DNA from 2 places in the Paenibacillus sp. J22P143 genome. Region 2 is predicted to be linked to the other one. Evidence: riboswitches for the same ligand, from Rfam matches in the RefSeq annotation. Region 2 holds a riboswitch; the other holds the start of a gene.
What was found. Region 2 has a riboswitch for cyclic di-GMP ahead of AC58PQ_RS06795 (hypothetical protein). Riboswitches for the same ligand answer to the same signal wherever they lie in the genome.
Positions count from the first base shown of each region.

Region 1: another riboswitch for cyclic di-GMP. It lies ahead of AC58PQ_RS22665 (diguanylate cyclase domain-containing protein); the one in region 2 lies ahead of AC58PQ_RS06795 (hypothetical protein).

Region 1 covers NZ_JCAUAQ010000021.1:68,263-73,819, reverse strand. The annotation lists gene AC58PQ_RS22680 (LutB/LldF family L-lactate oxidation iron-sulfur protein) at 1-62, shown strand, start outside; gene AC58PQ_RS22675 (LutC/YkgG family protein) at 55-795, shown strand; gene AC58PQ_RS22670 (FadR/GntR family transcriptional regulator) at 809-1,516, shown strand; gene AC58PQ_RS22665 (diguanylate cyclase domain-containing protein) at 1,750-2,787, opposite strand; cyclic di-GMP riboswitch class I at 2,859-2,950, opposite strand; gene AC58PQ_RS22660 (YwrJ family protein) at 3,432-4,100, opposite strand; gene AC58PQ_RS22655 (ArsB/NhaD family transporter) at 4,136-5,476, opposite strand.
Region 2 covers NZ_JCAUAQ010000002.1:700,783-706,339, forward strand. The annotation lists gene AC58PQ_RS06770 (iron-sulfur cluster assembly accessory protein) at 1-294, shown strand, start outside; gene AC58PQ_RS06775 (YuzB family protein) at 294-515, shown strand; gene AC58PQ_RS06780 (glutathione peroxidase) at 572-1,066, opposite strand; gene AC58PQ_RS06785 (TIGR01777 family oxidoreductase) at 1,137-2,027, opposite strand; gene AC58PQ_RS06790 (MDR family MFS transporter) at 2,220-3,443, shown strand; cyclic di-GMP riboswitch class I at 3,563-3,656, shown strand; gene AC58PQ_RS06795 (hypothetical protein) at 3,775-4,080, shown strand; gene gloA2 (SMU1112c/YaeR family gloxylase I-like metalloprotein) at 4,120-4,485, shown strand; gene AC58PQ_RS06805 (hypothetical protein) at 4,475-4,606, shown strand; gene AC58PQ_RS06810 (Ger(x)C family spore germination protein) at 4,731-5,557, opposite strand, start outside.

The sequences.
Region 1 (5,557 bases), on a different contig from region 2:
AAGCAAGGATGGCGGACGCATTGGCAGCACGGGGCAAAAAGGGAGGACATCATCATGGCTAAACGAGACATTACGCCAGAATGGCAGGAAAAGTTAGCTGAGCTGGATCAGAAGGCCATAGCTGAGCAAGAACGTTTCATTCAAGGCATCGCCCAGAAGCTGGGGCGTGCACGGGTAACCGAGAAGCCTGCGCATCCTTTCCAAGGGGCATCGGATAGCTGGAAAGCTTTTAACTGGTCCCCCGAGGAGCGCATCGAGAACTTCACGACGAACTTCCATGCCGCAGGCGGGTACGTTGTCAGAGTACCTTCGATGGAGGCGGCGAAAGCAACCATCCAAGAACTCGTGGGCACGTTAAGCGTGAAGCGTGTTATCCACCAGGATCAAGCGGAGCTGCATGCGCTGGAGCTAGCCGATGCTCTCCCAGAAGTCGACCTCGCGATATGGAATACTGATGAGGATACCAACTGGAAAGCCAGCGCAGCGAATGCTGATCTGGGTATTGTCCTAGCAGATCATGCGGCGGCTTACACGGGATCACTAACTGTGCTATCATCGAAAGAAAAGGGCAGATCGGTGAGCCTGCTTCCCACGGCTTTGATCGTCCTGCTGCCGATTGAACGATTGCGAACGAGACTAGGCGAAATACTCGCCCCACTCGATCAGATAGCAAGGAAAGACCTGCCGGCCGGTATCCATTTCATCTCGGGTCCGAGCCGTTCGGCGGACATTGAGAACGATTTGACGATCGGTGTTCATGGCCCAGGGATTGTGCACGTGCTACTTATCGGATAGAAGAGGTACTCATATGGAAGTTATGAAGCTGCAGAAACAGAATCACTATGATGAGATCGCCCAGCAGATCAAAGAGATGATTCTGCAGGGACAGTTGAAGATGGGGGATAAGCTTCCTTCTACGAAGGAGCTGTCCGAGCGCTTCGGCGTCGGGCGTTCCACGATGAGGGAAGCGCTAAGCGCCTTGAAAGCGATGGGTCTCATTGAGATTCGGCAGGGCGGTGCGTGTCGTGTCATACGGCAAGCACCTGCCGAGGTTTCCCTGCCAGAATGGACGTCGCTTCGCATGAATCGAACGACGCTCCTGGAGCTCATGGAAGTGAGACAATCGCTAGAGATTTCAATTGCATCGATTGCTGCGCGGAAAAGAACAGCTGAGGACTTAGCGCAGCTGCAGCGCATCATGCAAGACATGGAGAGCTCCGTAGGCAATGACGCTGAGGGTGAACGAACCGATCTTGCTTTCCATGAGCTGCTCGTTCTAGCGACACACAACGCCATTATGGTGCAGACGTGTGACTCGATCCGCAATGCGATGGAAATGATGATTCGCGACATCCGCCGTGCGGAGCTGTATGCGAATCAGGAAGTGGCTGTCCAGCTTTTGAAGGAACATAAAGTGATTTATGAAGCGATTCTAAACGGAGATCCCGTGCTGGCTTCTGAGGCGATGCGCGAGCATCTGGAGCATGTGGAGAGTATTTTGATCAAATATATTTGAATAACCAGAGGGCCTTCCCACTATGCGATAAGCTGAGGGGAAGGTTTTTTCTTTGAAATATAAAGATTTATTTGTTCGGCTCAATAAGTCGGCTATATTCCTCCGTGGACGCGTTCGTCCATAGAGGCAGCATAGGGAAGTGGTCTTGCGGGCGGAATTAGCCGAAAAAATGGACTAACCCGAGAGAAGCGGTGAAGGGGAACGTGGTGGACTCTTCCGAAGGCAGGGTGCAGCTAACCTTGCAAAGAGTGTTCAAAGACAATTCTCTGGGAACATTTCATTTGCATACCTGGTTGGAAAAATTGGTAATTGTTTCGACCCTGCTCTTTCGCTGCATACATGGCTTGGTCTGCATGATTAAGCAAAAGCTCCTGTGTATCTCCATCGTAAGGATATATGGAAATACCAATATTCGTAGACACATAGATGTCGCCAATTTCCATATGAAAAGGAATCTCCAGCAAGGCGATGATGTTCTGGGCTTGTTCCGTAATTTTTTGTTGATCACCTTGGGGAAGTAGGATGACAAATTCATCCCCACTCAACCGGGAGACGGATCCATGTATGGGTAAACAACTAGCAAGTAAAGCAGCGAATCTTTGAAGCGTGTGATCCCCAATCAAATGACCGAAAGAGTCATTAATCCATTTGAACCGATAAATATCCAAAAACATAACGCCTAAGGTCTCATTGTTTTGTTGAGCACGAGATAGAGCACGCTCAAAAAGCTCATTAAATTGATTGCGATTAGGCAATCCCGTTAAATGATCAAAGTACGCTAATTGATGCATCAGTTCTTCGGATTTCCTGATTTCGGTTAAGTCCCGCAGGCAGGCTGTATACATCTTATTTCTCCCATAAACCATATCCGTTATGATAATTTCGGCCGGAAATGTGCTGTGGTCCGCTCGGTAAGCCGTAATTTCGATGCGTTTGCCCACGATGGAATCCGACTTCTGATGCAGCAGTTGATATAAACTAGCAGCAGCTTGTCCATCCTGATCGATAGAAAATAGGAAATGGAATAAAGTACGTTTAAGCGCCTCTTCACGCTTGTATCCGAATATGGCTTCTGCTGCAGGATTACATTCAATAATCTTGCCCTCAGATGTAAACATGAGAATACAATCGATGGCTGATTCATAAATGGAAGCCCCAATAAGGAACCTCGAACGGATGGCTCTCGTTCTGAATGCGACGAGAAGACCTACTAGAAGACCGATCAGTGCACCGCAAACGGTTATAAGAACGGAGATACTTACAATTGGCAAATGAGAGCCCTCCTACGATTTTCACGAAATAAAAAAAGGATCATCCCGAATAAAGGATCATCCCCTTCATATCCGGCAACCTGTCAACCATAGCATCCCATTCGGAATGCGTTAGGCCATGGCTTTGCGTCTCATTGTTTCCAATGATTTGCCCTTTTCAATGCTGTTTCATTATTATAGTGTAGGTGAAATTCACCTGTATATAGCAATAAACGTTGTCTCATGTCGAACGTAAAAAAAGTTTTGTAATTGGGGCATATTCTTGCTTGAAGTTGAATAAAACCGGCTTAGGCACTGTGAAAAAGTGGCTAAGCCGGTTTTTGTCATTGGATTTTAAACGATGAAATCACGTTGTCATTCCCAGTAGTGGCTAAGTTGCTGTTATCGGCCGTTAACACAAAATTTATCAATCGAAAGCACAAAAATGATCATGTGAAAGCGTGTCCAATCTCTCTAGAATTAGCTTTACATTAGGATGGAAGCATGCTGCCAGAGGACTAATTTTTTCGTCTAGCTAAACACCCAAACATATTAGTCCATTGTCTCATAAAATGAGGTGTGCATAGTTGCATATTTCAACCTTTTTTCGAACGACCTTCCCCTAGAAGGTCGTTTTTTTATTTTGAAAAAATATCCTTCATCAATCATGGCGTATATACCGTTTTTAAATGCTGTAAATTCCAAATTACTTTATCTCCACTTGCGTTTATCAGCTCTATTGAACCACTATCCGCTTTGTAAAGTAAGCCTATTTTCTTCGTGTTATCTCCAAGATCAAAAACAACTAGGTTTCCCTCCAATTTTTTACATTGCCCTTCAAAAGTTCTGGATAAGGTAATGTTGAAAGGACTCAATGGAAGTGATTGACTATTAAGCGAATAAGGTGTGAGATGAGCGTGATAAGGAATTAACCATTTTAGGTGATTCATAGAGACAAACATAGTTTTATAGACCGGCGAGTAGAAGACGAAATAATCATTCATAATACTGGTTAAATAACCATGGATTGTTTTATTGCCAGTTACATAAATCTCTACAAATCGCCCTTTTGCATTATTTAATATCTTTCGAAATGAGAGGCTGTCCTCCTGATAATCGATTGGCGTTTCATCAGATAATTGCTCGGGTTCCGTACTAGACTCTGGATTCAGTCTTACATTCTGTACGTTGACTAAGGGGATATAATAGAACTGTTGATTATTGACCATGACCATGATATCCAACCCTAAATCAATTACTTTACCTTTACAAAAATTATTTCCTGAAATTTCAACGATCACTTGTTGACCAACAAAATGTTGTTGCACACGCATACGAATAACCTCCAGTTTTAATCATTTCAGTCGAATTAAAAAATCCAAGATACCCAAAATGCTAGAATCACTAAAGTGAAAATAACAGTGATTGGGATGACGGTAACAGTTACCTTCAAGTATTGGCCCCAGCTAAGTTTCACTTTTCCTTTTTTGATAATGTGCATCCACATGATGGTTGCAAGTGTTCCTATTGGTAAGATGAGGGAACCGATATCACTGCCAATTACACTAGCCAGATAAGAAATTTTTAAGGTAAGGGGATCAAGACCCATGTTCGTCAAGGTTAATGTTCCTACCATCAATGCAGGATGATTGTTGAATAAATTCGATAAAATAGTAAGCAGAATTCCCATCATTACACTTGCATGCACTAAACTACCAGAAACGAGAGGTTGCATAAGATGGATGAGCATCTGAGTTAATCCGATATTATTCAAACCATATATAATCACATACATACTGAAGGCGAACACGAGTATATACCAAGGCGTCTTTCTAATCATGTCTGTAGGTGCAATTTTCAAATAATACCAACGCCATCCCAGCAGGAGTGCAGAACCAATAACAGCCATTAATGGAACTGGAAAATGAATGAAAGAGGCAACAAATAGGCTTATACGTACGCTGAATACAAAAATCAAGATATTCCGCATGAACTTATTTTGATTCTCTCTCGGAATCGGTGATGCAATTTCTTTCAGCGGATGCGTTTGATTTAAGGGTATCAATTTAATTCCTGGTAGTTTTCGTGGTATTACGCGATAAAAACTGATATATAGAAGGAATGTAAGGAGGATCAGACCAAGTGAAGCAGGGACAAACATCATCGCTGTGTGCATATAGAGGTCCATATGAACAATTTTCAAGGCAATTAAATTTACAATATTGCTAACGCCAATAGGTGCGCTAGAAGCAGTTGCAATTAATGCGCCGGAGAGTAGGTAAGGAATTTTTTGGTGGTTTTTAAGGCCTAGTTGATGAAGCAGCATAAGTAAGATCGGCGTTGTAATTAATATACTGCCGTCGTTGTTTACAAAAAGGGTCATCAGAAAACAAAATAAGTTTGTGTACCAGAAAAGGCGTATGCCTGATCCTCTTGCTCGTTCTAGAAGTTTCTCAGCAGCCCAATTAAAAAAACCAAAACTTTCTAAAACAATTGCCATAACAATCGTTGCCATAATGGTTACGGCTGCTCCACCAATGGTTTCGGTTATTTTACCTAAATCAGATATTGTAACACTGCCGCTAAGAAGGACAAGTACGGCACCCACCGTTGCTGGAATAGCTTCATTTACATTAGGTCGAAAGATAATGAAAGTAATGGTGCATAGAAACGACAAAATGGTGATAGGAATCATAAATTCTTGCAGCATCTTAATTCAACCTCTTTTCGATAAAGTAAACTAAGATCTTAATTATCATGTCTGCTATCTCTCTAGTTCACTGTACGAACC
Region 2 (5,557 bases):
AAAATTTCTCGTAATGCAGCAAAGGTACTTCAATTGGAGCTTAATAAAGAAGAAAACAAAAATTTGTTGGTTCGTGTGCAAGTGACGCATAAGCATGGTGATCATGCTCACTATGGTTTGGGTCTTGATGATAAATCAGCCAATGATATCGTGGTCAACACGGATAAAGGAATTGATGTTTTGTTGGATCAAACGGAGCCGCTTCTAGACGGTATTCGAATTGACTACTTCTACACACCAGAAGAAGGCTTCATGATTACTAACCCAAGCAAGGGGAACCACGGAGACCACTAATGCGGAATGATATACGCATTTGTGATAAATGCAAACACATGAAGGTGAAATCGGCACTTGCCAAAATAAGTGCCATTGCACCGGACACGGAAGTCAAAGTTGCGTGCAAGTCGTATTGCGGTCCATGTTCGCGGTTCGCATTTATCTTTATTAATGGCCGATACATTACGGGCGCAACGGAAGACGAAGCTATTGAAAAAGCGAAGAAATATGTGAAATGAATAAAAAGCATCCGTCCGAATTAGTAGGACAGGATGCTTTTTCATTTACGCTGAACTTAAGAATGAACGGGTGATTTTTCCAACAGTTTTTGAATTTGTCGTTCAATTTTGCGAGGTGTCGTCGTTGGAGAGAAACGTTTGATCACATTCCCGTTGCCATCCACTAGAAATTTGGTGAAATTCCATTTGATGCCGGACCCGAATAGGCCAGATGCCTTACTCTTCAAATAACGATACAACGGATGGGCATCCGCGCCATTCACATCGACCTTGGCGAATAACGGGAAATTAACGCCGAAATTAAGTTGGCATGCTTGTTCAACCTGTTTATTATCGCCAGGTTCCTGATCTCTGAATTGATTGCAGGGAAAGCCTAGGACACTAAAACCTTGATCTTTGTAGGTGTCGTGTAGTTCTTGAAGCCCTTTGAACTGTGGAGCTAATCCGCATTGTGTCGCGGTATTTACAATGAGTAGGACCTGATTTTTGTATTCACCAAGTGATTTCTCTTCACCGCGAATGTTCTTTACTTGAAATTGATGAACGCTCATAGGGGCACAACCTTCCGTCACTAGTATTTCGCGCAATTTAATTGTACACAATTTTAATGAGGATGAAAAGCTATTTTTTCAACAGATTGTCAAGAGCGCCTGCTAGTAAAGGAAAACGCCACACAAATCCATGCTGCTGCAGGACACGAGGTATCACCTTCTGACCTTCCAGAAGCAGAACAGAAAGTTCTCCAAAAATCAGCTTCATCATGAAAGCGGGAACTGGAAATAGATTTGGTCTTCGCAGAGCTTTCGCAATCGCGCGTCCCAAATCTTGATTAGTAACGGGATTTGGAGCCGTGGCATTCACGGGACCGATTATCGCGTCATTTTGCACACAGAAATCGATCAATCTCACCATGTCATCAATATGTATCCACGAATGCCATTGCCTGCCGCTGCCAACGGTGCCGCCTACGCCAAGCTTATAGGGGAGTGCCATCTTGGGAAATGCACCTTCTTTATTATCCAACACAAGTCCAACTCGAACCTTCACGACCCGTGTACCTTGGATAAGATCAGCAGCTGCCTCCCACTGTTTGACTACGTCAGCTAAGAAGTCTGTATTTCGATAAGGACTGTTCTCGTCAAAGGTGTCCGTCTCGGAGATGCCGTAATAAGACATACCAGAAGCATTCACAACAACCTTAGGCTTAGGATCTAACTTCGCAACAAGCTTGGCTACACGCTCCGCTGCCTGCAAGCGGGATTGAACAATCCGCGTCTTGGCCGCGGCTGTCCAACGCTGACTAACGGATTCACCAGCCAAATTCACAATGGCATCAAGTCCTTCAAGGAGTTCAGCATTGTTCTCCAACTCGTCCCATGTTAATGTTCGGATACCATGAACCTGCTTCGAGGAAGAGCGTGATATATTAATGAGTTCATGACCTTGTCCCAACCAGAACGAAATTAATCGTTTTCCAATAAACCCGCTGCCGCCTGTGATCGCTATTTTCATCTCAAGCACCTCCATATCGCCATTATAAAACCTCCACCCAATAAATACCATCTGAGAGAAGGCGTATATGAAAAGGTAAAGTTCCTAGTTCGAAAATACGACACAATCCACCCATTTCATGTATAATTGGAATTCGGCGTCTATTAATTAACCGTAGGGCAATTCTGTTGTCAGCGAGAGGAGTCATCGTATATGAATCGTATCCGTCATTTTTTTCAATCCTATCATCCAATCGTACATACGCTTATCTTAGGAACAGTCATGGCTCGGGCTGCGTCTTCTATGAGTTTACCGTTTCTCGCGATCTATTTGGCTAAGCACTCAACTATGAGTCCTGGACTTATTGGTATCGTAATTGGCATGGGTGCTTTGGCAGGCACATTCGGCGGGTTTGTTGGCGGCACGTTGTCAGACCGATTCGGACGGCGCGTGATTATGCTCGCGGCTCTCTTCGGATGGGGATTCGTATTCCTTGGCTTCGGAGTTGTCAAATTACCGGTCTTATTTATGCTGCTGGGTATGCTAAATGGACTTTGTCGTTCTTTCTATGAGCCTGTGTCTCAAGCCTTAATGGCCGATTTAACAGAGCCGTCCAAACGGTTACAGGTATTTTCACTCCGGTATATGGCGATTAACGTTGGTGTGGCTGTAGGCCCTTTGCTGGGGGCGTTCTTTGCGACATTGAATGGATCCTTGCCATTCCTGCTCACAGGTATCATCTATTTAATCTACGGTGTGACGCTTTACGCACTGCTCATTAAGTTCGGCATTAAGAAAATCGAAGGTGAGAAGAAAGCACTCGTTACTTTTAGTTCGGCATTAAGCGTCATTCGTAAGGATGTCACCTTCCGATTGTACATTATCGGCGGAATTATCGGAGCCATCGGATATTCGCAGGTTATGGTCACATTATCACAGTACCTTCAAAGGGATTTTGCTGATGGGGTCAAAATGTTTGCGATTCTCATGAGCGCCAATGCCATTGTCGTCATTGCGATGCAGATACCGCTGGGGAAATGGGCTGAAAAGTATTCACCTTTAACCGCCATCGTTGTTGGAAACTTGATGTTCGCTTTAGGCGATATCGGATTTGCCTTTTCGCATTCGCTCACATGGCTCATTATATCGATGGGAATTTTCACTTTTGGTGAAATTCTGAATTATCCTGCCGCGAACATGTTGATTGATAAGCTTGCCCCGGAACAAATGCGTGGAACGTATTATGGCGCTCAAACGCTAACGAACATCGGACATTTTATGGGGCCATGGATTGGCGGATTTTTATTGGTATCTTATGGTGGTAGTACGCTGTTTCTCGTGATTGCTATGTTATCCTTGGTGGGTTCCATTTTCTATTGGAGAGGCACAATACGTCAAAAAACGGTGAAAATATCGTCGAAAATGCAAACATTTTGATGAATTTCGTAAAATTAGTTCCTATGAACTATTCGAATTCAAATCGCCATCCCTTATCCTTGAGAGTATAGGATGTATCGTTTCATTCACGGCTTCAACTAAAAAGATTCTGCACGCCATCTCGACAAAGGCAAAGCTGGCGAAAGCCAGTGACGCAAAGCTACAGGGGCCTTACTTCTCCTGCAAAGGACAAGCAGCCAGCCAGCCGCCGAACGATTGGGAATTCACATCAGAACCCCTCTAGTCGGTTCACTACGGTGGGTTTTTTTCTCTGTCATAGCGAAACAAAAAAACAAATCTCAACAATTTGCACAAAGGAGACCCTAGCGGCATGAAATCGAACAATCAATTGCAAGAGGAACAGAAAGCAACCTCGTTATGCGGTAACCATGTTGCACGTTTGGTGCCATCCACGGATGGACCTAAGCTCATGATAAACCGAGAAGAATATGCATTAAAGGAAGCCTGTTGGGATGTCGAAATGTTCCACGGAAGAAATAATAGCATTCTCATTTTCTACTGGAAAGGTGAAGTAAAGCTTTCTGTGAAAATGCCACCGATGGCTCAGATCGAAGGCTTTTTAACAAGACTATTTCAATGTTTATCATCCAAATTAAGAGCGGTTCAGCCTATCTAGGTGAATCGTTCTTTTTTGTTGTTGTTCGAGATTTTCTAATTGTCACTAGGTCGTTATGAGCGCTCGAAGCATTTTTATGTTCATTTACTTGGACTCACGGTCATTCATGAAACCTATCGCGCCGAAAGAGACTCGTATAAATTGGATTTGCGTATTGGGCATACGGAGCAAGAAATAGAATTGTTCTCGTTTCCGAATCCACCTTTACGTGTGAATCAACCAGAGGCGCGGGGCTTACGACATTTGGCCTTCGTTGTTGCTGATATGGATCAAAGTGTTCAAGAGCTGGAAAGTAAGGGAATCGCGGTTGAACCTGTGCGAGTGGATCCAATCACAGGGAATCGCTACACGTTTTTTGCTGATCCTGATGGGTTGCCGTTGGAGTTGGTGGAATATGTGGAATAATGGACGTAACCAGAAGACCGAAGAGGAACCCAAGTTAGCGATGCCCAAAGGGTGCCTCTGGAGCGTTCTACTGTCTATCCCCTTGTGGGCGCTGCTGATTGATGTCATTTGGAAACAATAAATCCCTCAAAGTGCTCGGTCTGTCTGCTGCTGAATAGCAAAGAGATGAGTGGCATTTGTGAGGGATTTTGTTTGTTTAGGTGAGCTATACGTAGCTAAATACGGTACGTAGTGGTACTTCAGTGTTAGTCCAATACGCCGGAGTTAAGAATTCGAATTTTAACGTCTGGCTTAATCGTGATCTTCGGATACTGCTCGCGCCACCAGTCCTTGCCTTTAAACTGCTTCGGATGATAGGCAGCAAACTCATGCCCAAGCTGCAAGATATCGCAATTGCTCTTTTGCAAGGTTGCAATCACGTTAGATATCCTCGCAGTTAGATCAACTGTAATTTCCTTCTCCAACTCTATAAGCATAGGTTTCGTGTGTTTTTTTAATTCAAGCCCAGCCTCGATCAATTTAAGATCTAGTTGTAACGAGATGTTAATTTGGCTAAGACCGTCGTGATTAGAGATAATCTGGAAATCTCGTTTGGCATGCTTGATCACAGTCATATAATTTTTTTCACCAATTTTACCAGAGAGCGACTCGGAATTGCCTAGAACGCCATACATTAGAACGGTCAGCTGGGTATCTTCAGGATTCAGGTTGACGCCTGTATACGTCCCGTCTTTAAACAAACCGGTACCTGCAAGACGAGCACCGTTCCCATAAGGTTCGAATCGGTTAAGTGCGAAGTCGTTCATGAATCGTTCTCCCCCGAGTATATATTCGAGTAATTGGTTTGAAGGGATTTTTCCTCTTTTTATCTCACCATCCAATAAGCCAACTAAAAAATCCGCTGGAGTCAGATCTTCTTTAAGTTTTTTCGTAGCCAGCAGCTTGGAAAGATCGCCGTCATACATCGCTAGATAGCCATATAACGGATTGGCTCTAAATTGACCAGTAATATTCAGATAGTTCAGCGGCTGATCTTTGGCAAATCGGGTGCTGATTAGAAACAACCTGGTCT